DNA from 3 places in the Bacillus sp. DU-106 genome. Region 1 is predicted to be linked to each of the others. Evidence: a T-box and tRNA genes for the amino acid it is inferred to sense, from the RefSeq annotation. Region 1 holds a T-box; the other regions hold tRNA genes.
What was found. The T-box of region 1 lies ahead of tyrS (tyrosine--tRNA ligase). A T-box ahead of a tRNA ligase gene usually reads a tRNA of that ligase, here a tRNA-Tyr.
Positions count from the first base shown of each region.

Region 2: it has a tRNA-Tyr gene. The T-box ahead of tyrS (tyrosine--tRNA ligase) is inferred to sense a tRNA for this amino acid. The anticodon was not compared.
Region 3: it has a tRNA-Tyr gene. The T-box ahead of tyrS (tyrosine--tRNA ligase) is inferred to sense a tRNA for this amino acid. The anticodon was not compared.

Region 1 covers NZ_CP026607.1:4,624,782-4,628,613, reverse strand. Annotated here, with positions in the region: gene C3Y97_RS23560 (hypothetical protein) at 1-366, shown strand, start outside; gene C3Y97_RS23555 (RNA polymerase sigma factor) at 347-892, shown strand; gene C3Y97_RS23550 (hypothetical protein) at 873-1,118, shown strand; T-box leader at 1,196-1,424, shown strand; gene tyrS (tyrosine--tRNA ligase) at 1,495-2,751, shown strand; gene C3Y97_RS23540 (YjdJ family protein) at 2,830-3,117, opposite strand; gene C3Y97_RS23535 (hypothetical protein) at 3,283-3,411, shown strand; gene rpsD (30S ribosomal protein S4) at 3,466-3,832, opposite strand, start outside.
Region 2 covers NZ_CP026607.1:523,305-527,136, forward strand. Annotated here, with positions in the region: rRNA gene C3Y97_RS02745 (23S ribosomal RNA) at 1-1,514, shown strand, start outside; rRNA gene rrf (5S ribosomal RNA) at 1,615-1,730, shown strand; tRNA gene C3Y97_RS02755 (tRNA-Asn) at 1,739-1,813, shown strand; tRNA gene C3Y97_RS02760 (tRNA-Ser) at 1,816-1,907, shown strand; tRNA gene C3Y97_RS02765 (tRNA-Glu) at 1,925-1,999, shown strand; tRNA gene C3Y97_RS02770 (tRNA-Val) at 2,004-2,079, shown strand; tRNA gene C3Y97_RS02775 (tRNA-Met) at 2,106-2,182, shown strand; tRNA gene C3Y97_RS02780 (tRNA-Asp) at 2,186-2,261, shown strand; tRNA gene C3Y97_RS02785 (tRNA-Phe) at 2,271-2,346, shown strand; tRNA gene C3Y97_RS02790 (tRNA-Thr) at 2,365-2,440, shown strand; tRNA gene C3Y97_RS02795 (tRNA-Tyr) at 2,451-2,534, shown strand; tRNA gene C3Y97_RS02800 (tRNA-Trp) at 2,542-2,615, shown strand; tRNA gene C3Y97_RS02805 (tRNA-His) at 2,635-2,710, shown strand; tRNA gene C3Y97_RS02810 (tRNA-Gln) at 2,774-2,848, shown strand; tRNA gene C3Y97_RS02815 (tRNA-Gly) at 2,854-2,928, shown strand; tRNA gene C3Y97_RS02820 (tRNA-Cys) at 2,943-3,013, shown strand; tRNA gene C3Y97_RS02825 (tRNA-Leu) at 3,024-3,105, shown strand; gene C3Y97_RS02830 (DUF3884 family protein) at 3,316-3,636, opposite strand.
Region 3 covers NZ_CP026607.1:153,646-157,477, forward strand. Annotated here, with positions in the region: rRNA gene C3Y97_RS00895 (23S ribosomal RNA) at 1-1,930, shown strand, start outside; rRNA gene rrf (5S ribosomal RNA) at 2,022-2,137, shown strand; tRNA gene C3Y97_RS00905 (tRNA-Asn) at 2,147-2,221, shown strand; tRNA gene C3Y97_RS00910 (tRNA-Thr) at 2,226-2,298, shown strand; tRNA gene C3Y97_RS00915 (tRNA-Glu) at 2,323-2,397, shown strand; tRNA gene C3Y97_RS00920 (tRNA-Val) at 2,403-2,478, shown strand; tRNA gene C3Y97_RS00925 (tRNA-Tyr) at 2,496-2,579, shown strand; tRNA gene C3Y97_RS00930 (tRNA-Gln) at 2,645-2,719, shown strand; tRNA gene C3Y97_RS00935 (tRNA-Lys) at 2,725-2,797, shown strand; tRNA gene C3Y97_RS00940 (tRNA-Gly) at 2,806-2,877, shown strand; tRNA gene C3Y97_RS00945 (tRNA-Ala) at 2,888-2,960, shown strand; gene C3Y97_RS00950 (glycerate kinase) at 3,078-3,832, shown strand, end outside.

The sequences.
Region 1 (3,832 bases):
AGAGTATCAATGCTTACAGCTGGAGTTATAATGAGTGTTCTGTTTTCAATCATTATTCCATTTGATAGAAAACATATAGTACGGAAAAATGGATATAAAATTGATTTTACAAAAACAAAAGTGTATTTTCGCTGGAATGTATTTGACACTATTTCTGTCTGCCTTGCGTTGTATGCATGCATATGTGTGCAAGCGTTAAATACTTTAGTTGCAATGGGATTTACGATTCAAAACCCATATGTGCAATTTTTTACAAATCAATCACAATTGTGGATTTTTATTGCGATTGCATATTTAATTTCCCGTATTTCATTAACGTTAAAAGGAATAAAGGAGATCAAAAATCATGGCGCAGATTGGGATTGAGGAGGAGCTCATGCTTGCGTATCAAAGTGGAGATAAACAAGCGGGAGAAAGACTATATGTTTTAATCAAACCAGCGCTATACACATTTTTATATCGATTTAACCGAGATGAACAATTAAGTATCGATCTTGTGCAAGATACGTTTTTGACGCTAGAGCGTAAGAAACATATGTATGAACTTGAAAAAGGTAAAATAAAAACGTATTTATTTCAAATTGGTTATCGTCTTATGATTAATAAATTAAATAGGAGAAAAAAGTGGCGTACGCTTTTGCCATTTTTAGTGCCGATTCCGGAAAAAGAATTTTCTCACGAAGATCGGCTCACAGTAAGAGAAGCAATTTTGAAAGTTCCAGAAGAGCAAAGAGCGGTCCTAATCCTTTCTTATTATCATGACATGCAGCAAAAAGAAATTGCAGAGATATTAAACATTCCGATTGGAACGGTGAAATCGAGACTTCATAACGGGATAAAGAAATTGAAACAATTGCTGGAGGTGGACGAAATTGAGCGAAAATCCCTTTAAGAGTGAATATAAGTTAAAGCAACATTTAGATAGTGATCATGTAGAAATACCAGACTTTCCAAAAACGGTAAGTCGATTCGATCGATTAATCGGGTTTCTTGGTTCCCCAACGAAAGATCCTGTGGAGGCGACCATTGGGAATGATTTATCGATTGTGTTTCATGTATCGTTATTAGTTGGGGTTCCAATTCTTTCTCTTATTACGATACTCTTTATGGTGTTGTAAAGGATTGACAAGAAGGGAAACCTGACCTCTATTTGACATGCCTATATAAATGATGGTATAAAGAAAAGTATATGAATAATTGAGCGTGGAAAGGGAGAAGTAGTGATCATTTCCCTGTTTTAGAGAGCTGATGGCCGGTGAAAATCAGCACATAGATGATCGCGAATTACGCCCCTAGAGCATCTTTTTTCGATTGAATTGTATTCAAAAGGGAAAAGACGGTGCTAAGCCGTTATGTAAATAAGGTGGTAGGCTTTTTTTGCCTGCAACTAGGGTGGTAACGCGATAATCAAAATCGTCCCTTATTTGAAGGGGCGATTTTTTTATGTTTTCAACCTTCACGCCAGTAATGAACTTAAAGGAGAGTATGTAGGATATGGGTATTTTACAAGATCTTGAATTTCGCGGTCTAATTAATCAGCAAACAGATGCTGAGGGACTTGAGCAATTATTAGAAAAAGAAAGCGTTAAATTATACTGTGGTTTCGATCCGACAGCAGATAGCTTACACATTGGTCATATGTTACCAGTATTAATGTTACGTCGTTTCCAATTAGCTGGTCACCAACCAATTGCACTTGTTGGCGGTGGCACTGGTATGATCGGTGACCCAAGTGGTAAAAAAGCAGAGCGTACATTAAATACGAAAGATACAGTTGCTTACTATACAGAAAGCATTAAAAACCAACTTTCAAACTTCTTAGAGTTTGAAAACGTGGACAACCCAGCAACAATGGCTAACAACTATGATTGGCTTGGTAACTTAGATGTAATTTCATTCTTACGCGATATCGGTAAAAACTTCGGTTTAAACTATATGTTAGCAAAAGATACAGTAGCATCTCGTTTAGAAACTGGTATTTCATTCACTGAGTTCAGTTACATGATTTTACAATCATACGACTTCTTAAACTTATACCAACACCATAATTGTCGCCTACAAATCGGTGGTAGTGACCAATGGGGTAACATTACAGCGGGTCTTGAATTAATCCGTAAATCAGAAGAAGATGCGAAAGCATTCGGTTTAACAATTCCACTTGTTACTAAATCTGACGGTACGAAGTTTGGTAAAACAGAAGGTGGCGCAATTTGGTTAGACCCAGAGAAAACAACTCCTTACGAGTTCTACCAATTCTGGATTAACACAGATGACCGCGATGTTGTTAAATACTTAAAATACTTCACATTCTTATCTCATGAAGAAATTCTTGAGCTTGAAAAGCAAGTAGCTGAAGCGCCAGAAAAACGTGCAGCACAAAAAGCATTAGGTTCTGAAATGACAAAACTTGTTCACGGTGAAGAAGCATTAGAGCAAGCAATCAAAATTTCAGCTGCATTATTCAGCGGTTCTGTAGCAGAACTAACTGCAAGCGAAATCGAACAAGGATTCAAAGACGTACCATCTGTAGAACGTACTGCAGAAGATACAGTATTAATCGACTTACTTGTAGAAAGTAAAATCTCTCCATCAAAACGTCAAGCACGTGAAGATGTAACGAACGGCGCAATCTACGTAAACGGTGAGCGTATACAAGCGTTAGACTACGTTGTAACAGAAAACGACCGCATCGAGGGTAAATTCACAATCATTCGCCGCGGTAAAAAGAAATATTTCTTAATTCGTTACTAATTAGAAACGAATATAAACAAATAATACCCCGAATTATAGGCTGAAAAGTTTATGATTCGGGGTTTTTTATGTATGGATTTAAATCGCCGGATCTTTTTTTGAAAATAGAATATAAAGAATTAATATGAGCATATAAAGTAAACTAACTAGCATAACGATAAATGCTGTTGGATAAAATTTTGCTGCATATATAAAGAAATCGATTTGATAAATATCTTGGTAATTTGAAACGGTGCCTTTGAAGTAATTCGTAAACTTAGCGCTATATTTCCATTCATCAGGATTATCTATTAAATTACTCCCTTGATACCAACTCATCAGTGCTGAAGTAATAAATAGCATAAATGAACTTCCGAGTTGAACCATTTGGTTTATTGTCAAAAAGAATCCACCTCCTATTTAATGGTTATTATAGCGTGCATTCATAGGCCTGTAACCTTTTTGTTGTAATCTCCTTTTCGAGTTCATACGGAAATCACATGTAAGCGGTATGATAAATGTATAACAAATAGAAAGGAGTGGTAAAACAAAATGTCACTAGAAGCGCTCATTATTTTTTCTTTGCTAAATGCGGGTCAGCTTGCAGAGAATTCGAAGGTGGATGTACATAAAGAGCAGAAAGATGCTTATGTATATGTTCAAAAAGAGGAAAATAAATAATTTTATTTTATATATAAACGAAAAAAGCCAATCCACAGGATTGGCTTTTTGTCATTAACGAGAGTAGAACTCTACGATTAATGCTTCGTTGATTTCAGCTGGTAACTCAGCACGCTCAGCGTGACGAGTGTAAGTAGCTTCTAATTTGTCAGCATCGAAAGTTAAGTATTCTGGTACGAAGTTGTTAACTTCGATCGCTTCTTTAACAACAACAAGGCTGTTAGATTTTTCGCGAACGCTGATAGTTTGACCAGGTTTTACACGGTAAGATGGGATATCTACGCGAGCGCCATCAACCATGATGTGACCGTGGTTTACTAATTGGCGAGCTGCACGACGAGTGCGAGCTAAGCCCATACGGTAAACTAAGTTGTCAAGACGAGCTTCAAGAAGGATCATGAAGTTTTCGCCGTGCTTACCA
Region 2 (3,832 bases), 1.3 Mb from region 1:
CAGGCGTAGGCGATGGACAACAGGTTGATATTCCTGTACCACCTCTTTATCGTTTGAGCAATGGAGGGACGCAGAAGGATAGAAGAAGCGTGCGATTGGTTGTGCACGTCCAAGCAGTTAGGCTGATAAGTAGGCAAATCCGCTTATCGTAAAGGCTGAGCTGTGATGGGGAAGCTCCTTATGGAGCGAAGTCTTTGATTCCCCGCTGCCAAGAAAAGCTTCTAGCGAGATAAAAGGTGCCTGTACCGCAAACCGACACAGGTAGGCGAGGAGAGAATCCTAAGGTGTGCGAGAGAACTCTGGTTAAGGAACTCGGCAAAATGACCCCGTAACTTCGGGAGAAGGGGTGCTTTCTTAACGGAAAGCCGCAGTGAATAGGCCCAAGCGACTGTTTAGCAAAAACACAGCTCTCTGCGAAGCCGTAAGGCGAAGTATAGGGGGTGACACCTGCCCGGTGCTGGAAGGTTAAGGAGAGGGGTTAGCGTAAGCGAAGCTCTGAACTGAAGCCCCAGTAAACGGCGGCCGTAACTATAACGGTCCTAAGGTAGCGAAATTCCTTGTCGGGTAAGTTCCGACCCGCACGAAAGGTGTAACGATTTGGGCACTGTCTCAACCAGAGACTCGGTGAAATTATAGTACCTGTGAAGATGCAGGTTACCCGCGACAGGACGGAAAGACCCCGTGGAGCTTTACTGTAGCCTGATATTGAATTTTGGTACAGTTTGTACAGGATAGGCGGGAGCCATTGAAACCGGAGCGCTAGCTTCGGTGGAGGCGCTGGTGGGATACCGCCCTGACTGTATTGAAATTCTAACCTACGGGTCTTATCGACCCGGGAGACAGTGTCAGGTGGGCAGTTTGACTGGGGCGGTCGCCTCCTAAAGTGTAACGGAGGCGCCCAAAGGTTCCCTCAGAATGGTTGGAAATCATTCGTAGAGTGCAAAGGCATAAGGGAGCTTGACTGCGAGACCTACAAGTCGAGCAGGGACGAAAGTCGGGCTTAGTGATCCGGTGGTTCCGCATGGAAGGGCCATCGCTCAACGGATAAAAGCTACCCCGGGGATAACAGGCTTATCTCCCCCAAGAGTCCACATCGACGGGGAGGTTTGGCACCTCGATGTCGGCTCATCGCATCCTGGGGCTGTAGTCGGTCCCAAGGGTTGGGCTGTTCGCCCATTAAAGCGGTACGCGAGCTGGGTTCAGAACGTCGTGAGACAGTTCGGTCCCTATCCGTCGTGGGCGTAGGAAATTTGAGAGGAGCTGTCCTTAGTACGAGAGGACCGGGATGGACGCACCGCTGGTGTACCAGTTGTTCTGCCAAGGGCATAGCTGGGTAGCTATGTGCGGAAGGGATAAGTGCTGAAAGCATCTAAGCATGAAGCCCCCCTCAAGATGAGATTTCCCATAGCGTAAGCTAGTAAGATCCCTGAAAGATGATCAGGTTGATAGGTTCGAGGTGGAAGCATGGTGACATGTGGAGCTGACGAATACTAATAGATCGAGGACTTAACCATATAATATGTAGCAATGTTATCTAGTTTTGAGAGAACATAAAAAACTTGTTGACTTTTAAAGTAAATAAGTTATAATAATGATTGTCTCAAAAGAATAATGTCTGGTAATGATGGCAGAGAGGTCACACCCGTTCCCATACCGAACACGGAAGTTAAGCTCTCTAGCGCCGATGGTAGTTGGGACCTTGTCCCTGTGAGAGTAGGACGTTGCCAGGCAATATTATTCCGCAGTAGCTCAGCGGTAGAGCTATCGGCTGTTAACCGATCGGTCGTAGGTTCGATTCCTACCTGCGGAGCCATTGGAGAGCTGTCCGAGTTGGCCGAAGGAGCACGATTGGAAATCGTGTATACGTCACAAGCGTATCAAGGGTTCGAATCCCTTGCTCTCCGCCATAGGATTTATAATATTTGGCCCGTTGGTCAAGTGGTTAAGACACCGCCCTTTCACGGCGGTAACACGGGTTCGAATCCCGTACGGGTCACCACTTTGGAGGATTAGCTCAGCTGGGAGAGCACCTGCCTTACAAGCAGGGGGTCGGCGGTTCGATCCCGTCATCCTCCACCATATAAATTTTATATGAATAGTATTATCGCGGGGTGGAGCAGCACGGTAGCTCGTCGGGCTCATAACCCGAAGGTCGCAGGTTCAAATCCTGTCCCCGCAACCAAATGGTCCCGTGGTGTAGTGGTTAACATGCCTGCCTGTCACGCAGGAGATCGCCGGTTCGACCCCGGTCGGGACCGCCATTTTAATAAGGCTCGGTAGCTCAGTCGGTAGAGCAGAGGACTGAAAATCCTCGTGTCGGCGGTTCGATTCCGTCCCGAGCCACCATTTATTTTAATAAAATACGCCGGCTTAGCTCAATTGGTAGAGCAACTGACTTGTAATCAGTAGGTTGGGGGTTCAAGTCCTCTAGCCGGCACCATGTAAGTTTCGGAGGGGTAGCGAAGTGGCTAAACGCGGCGGACTGTAAATCCGCTCCTTCGGGTTCGGCAGTTCGAATCTGCCCCCCTCCACCATTTACATAGGGGCATAGTTTAAAGGTAGAACTGAGGTCTCCAAAACCTCCAGTGTGGGTTCGATTCCTACTGCCCCTGCCAAATATATTTACACAACATGGCGGTTGTGGCGAAGTGGTTAACGCACCGGATTGTGGCTCCGGCATTCGTGGGTTCGATTCCCATCAGTCGCCCCATTTTTATTTTAAAAATTACAAATAATCTAATGGATACTTACATATAATTAAGTAAGAATTCGATGGGCTATAGCCAAGCGGTAAGGCAACGGACTTTGACTCCGTCATGCGCTGGTTCGAATCCAGCTAGCCCAGCCATTTTTGCGGAAGTAGTTCAGTGGTAGAATACAACCTTGCCAAGGTTGGGGTCGCGGGTTCGAATCCCGTCTTCCGCTCCAATAAAATTTAATATGGCGGCATAGCCAAGTGGTAAGGCAGAGGTCTGCAAAACCTTTATCACCGGTTCAAATCCGGTTGCCGCCTTTTCTTTTGTGCCGATGTGGCGGAATTGGCAGACGCGCACGACTCAAAATCGTGTTCCTTCGGGAGTGTCGGTTCGACCCCGACCATCGGTATCATGAACGGCGTAATAAAAGACTCTACACCAAATGTGTAGAGTCTTTTTATGTTTTCATCATACTATAAAATAAGCAAAAATGGTGTGTTGGTGAAATGGTTATAAATGATTAAGGTAAACTTATTCATTTAGTACATGCGATACAGTTGGGGAAAGCTACAAAACAATAAAGGGATAAATTTTTATCCCTTTATATAATTTCATTATTTTATAGAGAATTTCTCCAACCTGGTGACATGAAGTTAAATCCGACGCCACCAGTAGATATTAGTACATGATCAGCTGTTAATTTCGTAATTTCTAAGAACTTCTTTTCAAACTCTTCTCTGTTGTATTTGTACATAGTTGAGTGGCATGACCACATGTGCGTTGAAGTACTCAACCAGTCTCCTAATTCCTTTAATTCAGGAAACGACTCAAATCGAATTGGTTCATCTAATTTCATGAATCTCACTTGATAGATAGTTGGGTTTAACTTCTCTCCTATTCCTTTAAAAGCATGTGATTTTTTGTCTTTGGAATGTGTCATAATTCACCCTCCATCTTTTCTTCAAATTTTTTCCTATTTTTATTATACAACAATAGAAAACAATTATGGGAATAATATGGAAATCTTTATTGGCAATATAAAAAGACTGTAACAGAAATGTTAGAGTCTTTTTGTTAAATTATACTATGTGCTTCTAAAATTCGTAATAAACGTAGGAATTCATGTATAATATAAC
Region 3 (3,832 bases), 940 kb from region 1:
ACTGCGAGTGATAAGATCCGTAGTCAAAAGGGAAACAGCCCAGACCGCCAGCTAAGGTCCCAAAGTGTGTATTAAGTGGAAAAGGATGTGGAGTTGCTTAGACAACTAGGATGTTGGCTTAGAAGCAGCCACCATTTAAAGAGTGCGTAATAGCTCACTAGTCGAGTGACTCTGCGCCGAAAATGTACCGGGGCTAAATACACCACCGAAGCTGCGGATTGATACCAATGGTATCAGTGGTAGGGGAGCGTTCTAAGGACAGTGAAGTCAGACCGGAAGGACTGGTGGAGTGCTTAGAAGTGAGAATGCCGGTATGAGTAGCGAAAGACGGGTGAGAATCCCGTCCACCGAATGCCTAAGGTTTCCTGAGGAAGGCTCGTCCGCTCAGGGTTAGTCAGGACCTAAGCCGAGGCCGACAGGCGTAGGCGATGGACAACAGGTTGATATTCCTGTACCACCTCTTTATCGTTTGAGCAATGGAGGGACGCAGAAGGATAGAAGAAGCGTGCGATTGGTTGTGCACGTCCAAGCAGTTAGGCTGATAAGTAGGCAAATCCGCTTATCGTGAAGGCTGAGCTGTGATGGGGAAGTTCCTTATGGAGCGAAGTCTTTGATTCCCCGCTGCCAAGAAAAGCTTCTAGCGAGATAAAAGGTGCCTGTACCGCAAACCGACACAGGTAGGCGAGGAGAGAATCCTAAGGTGTGCGAGAGAACTCTGGTTAAGGAACTCGGCAAAATGACCCCGTAACTTCGGGAGAAGGGGTGCTTTCTTAACGGAAAGCCGCAGTGAATAGGCCCAAGCGACTGTTTAGCAAAAACACAGCTCTCTGCGAAGCCGTAAGGCGAAGTATAGGGGGTGACACCTGCCCGGTGCTGGAAGGTTAAGGAGAGGGGTTAGCGTAAGCGAAGCTCTGAACTGAAGCCCCAGTAAACGGCGGCCGTAACTATAACGGTCCTAAGGTAGCGAAATTCCTTGTCGGGTAAGTTCCGACCCGCACGAAAGGTGTAACGATTTGGGCACTGTCTCAACCAGAGACTCGGTGAAATTATAGTACCTGTGAAGATGCAGGTTACCCGCGACAGGACGGAAAGACCCCGTGGAGCTTTACTGTAGCCTGATATTGAATTTTGGTACAGTTTGTACAGGATAGGCGGGAGCCATTGAAACCGGAGCGCTAGCTTCGGTGGAGGCGCTGGTGGGATACCGCCCTGACTGTATTGAAATTCTAACCTACGGGTCTTATCGACCCGGGAGACAGTGTCAGGTGGGCAGTTTGACTGGGGCGGTCGCCTCCTAAAGTGTAACGGAGGCGCCCAAAGGTTCCCTCAGAATGGTTGGAAATCATTCGTAGAGTGCAAAGGCATAAGGGAGCTTGACTGCGAGACCTACAAGTCGAGCAGGGACGAAAGTCGGGCTTAGTGATCCGGTGGTTCCGCATGGAAGGGCCATCGCTCAACGGATAAAAGCTACCCCGGGGATAACAGGCTTATCTCCCCCAAGAGTCCACATCGACGGGGAGGTTTGGCACCTCGATGTCGGCTCATCGCATCCTGGGGCTGTAGTCGGTCCCAAGGGTTGGGCTGTTCGCCCATTAAAGCGGTACGCGAGCTGGGTTCAGAACGTCGTGAGACAGTTCGGTCCCTATCCGTCGTGGGCGTAGGAAATTTGAGAGGAGCTGTCCTTAGTACGAGAGGACCGGGATGGACGCACCGCTGGTGTACCAGTTGTTCTGCCAAGGGCATAGCTGGGTAGCTATGTGCGGAAGGGATAAGTGCTGAAAGCATCTAAGCATGAAGCCCCCCTCAAGATGAGATTTCCCATAGCGTAAGCTAGTAAGATCCCTGAAAGATGATCAGGTTGATAGGTTCGAGGTGGAAGCATGGTGACATGTGGAGCTGACGAATACTAATAGATCGAGGACTTAACCATATAATATGTAGCAAATGTTATCTAGTTTTGAAGGAATATATATTAAAATTTCTTCTTGACATTTCGAAAGAAATGTTTATAATGATAAAAGTCTGGTAATGATGGCAGAGAGGTCACACCCGTTCCCATACCGAACACGGAAGTTAAGCTCTCTAGCGCCGATGGTAGTTGGGACCTTGTCCCTGTGAGAGTAGGACGTTGCCAGGCTAATATTATTCCGCAGTAGCTCAGTGGTAGAGCTATCGGCTGTTAACCGATCGGTCGTAGGTTCGAGTCCTACCTGCGGAGCCATTATGCTTCCATAGCTCAGCTGGTAGAGCACTTCCATGGTAAGGAAGAGGTCACCGGTTCAAGCCCGGTTGGAAGCTTGGGAATAGGTTTAAAACTTTTTTGGCCCGTTGGTCAAGTGGTTAAGACACCGCCCTTTCACGGCGGTAACACGGGTTCGAATCCCGTACGGGTCACCACTTTTGGAGGATTAGCTCAGCTGGGAGAGCACCTGCCTTACAAGCAGGGGGTCGGCGGTTCGATCCCGTCATCCTCCACCATATATATTTAAAATGTCGGAGGGGTAGCGAAGTGGCTAAACGCGGCGGACTGTAAATCCGCTCCTTCGGGTTCGGCAGTTCGAATCTGCCCCCCTCCACCATTTTCTTTAAAATAACCTGAGAGGGTTTATTTTTTTGAAAAGATAACCATACTAGTAAATATTAATGGGCTATAGCCAAGCGGTAAGGCAACGGACTTTGACTCCGTCATGCGCTGGTTCGAATCCAGCTAGCCCAGCCATTTACGAGCCATTAGCTCAGTTGGTAGAGCATCTGACTTTTAATCAGAGGGTCGAAGGTTCGAGTCCTTCATGGCTCATCATTTTTGCGGAAGTAGTTCAGTGGTAGAATACAACCTTGCCAAGGTTGGGGTCGCGGGTTCGAATCCCGTCTTCCGCTTAATTAATAAGGGGCCTTAGCTCAGCTGGGAGAGCGCCTGCCTTGCACGCAGGAGGTCAGCGGTTCGATCCCGCTAGGCTCCATCTAAATAAAAAAGCTTACATCATACGATGTAAGCTTTTTTTGTGTTTAAAAAGACAACTTTTATACTTGTCGTTTAAAATGAAGAAAACGTAAAAATAAGGGATGGGGAGATAATTGTGAAAGTTATTATTGCATCTGATTCATATAAAGAAAGCCTAAAAGCTATAGAAGTATGTGGAGCTATTGAAAGAGGTTTTAGAGCAATTTTTCCTAATGCAGAGTATGTGAAAATACCAATTGGAGATGGAGGAGAAGGGACGGTTGAATCACTTGTTGATGCTACAGGGGGGAGAATTATATCAATTAGTGTGACAGGACCGCTTAGAGAAGGTATACAAGCTTTTTATGGCATTTCTAAAGATAAAAAGACAGCGTTTATTGAAATGGCAGCAGCATCAGGATTACAGCACGTTCCAGTTGAAAAGCGCAACCCACTTATTACAACGACAAAAGGAACAGGAGAACTTATATTACATGCGCTAGATCAAGGAGTGGAGTACATAATTTTAGGACTTGGAGGAAGTGCTACAAATGATGGCGGGGCAGGTATGTTAGCGGCTTTAGGAGTAAGGTTTATAAATGGTAAGGGTGAAGTAATAGATCCATCTGGAGGCACATTACACTCGATTGTTACTATTGATTTTTCACGAATGGACCCACGCTTAAAGGGGGTAAAGATAGAAGCGGCATGTGATGTGGATAATCCATTAGTCGGAATGCAGGGAGCATCTTTCGTATTTGGGAGACAAAAGGGTGCAAATATAGAGATGATGAAAGAGCTAGATGAGAATTTACAACATTATGCGAATATGCTTAAACGATATGTATCTTTTGATGTATCTGAAATACCTGGTGCAGGGGCAGCGGGAGG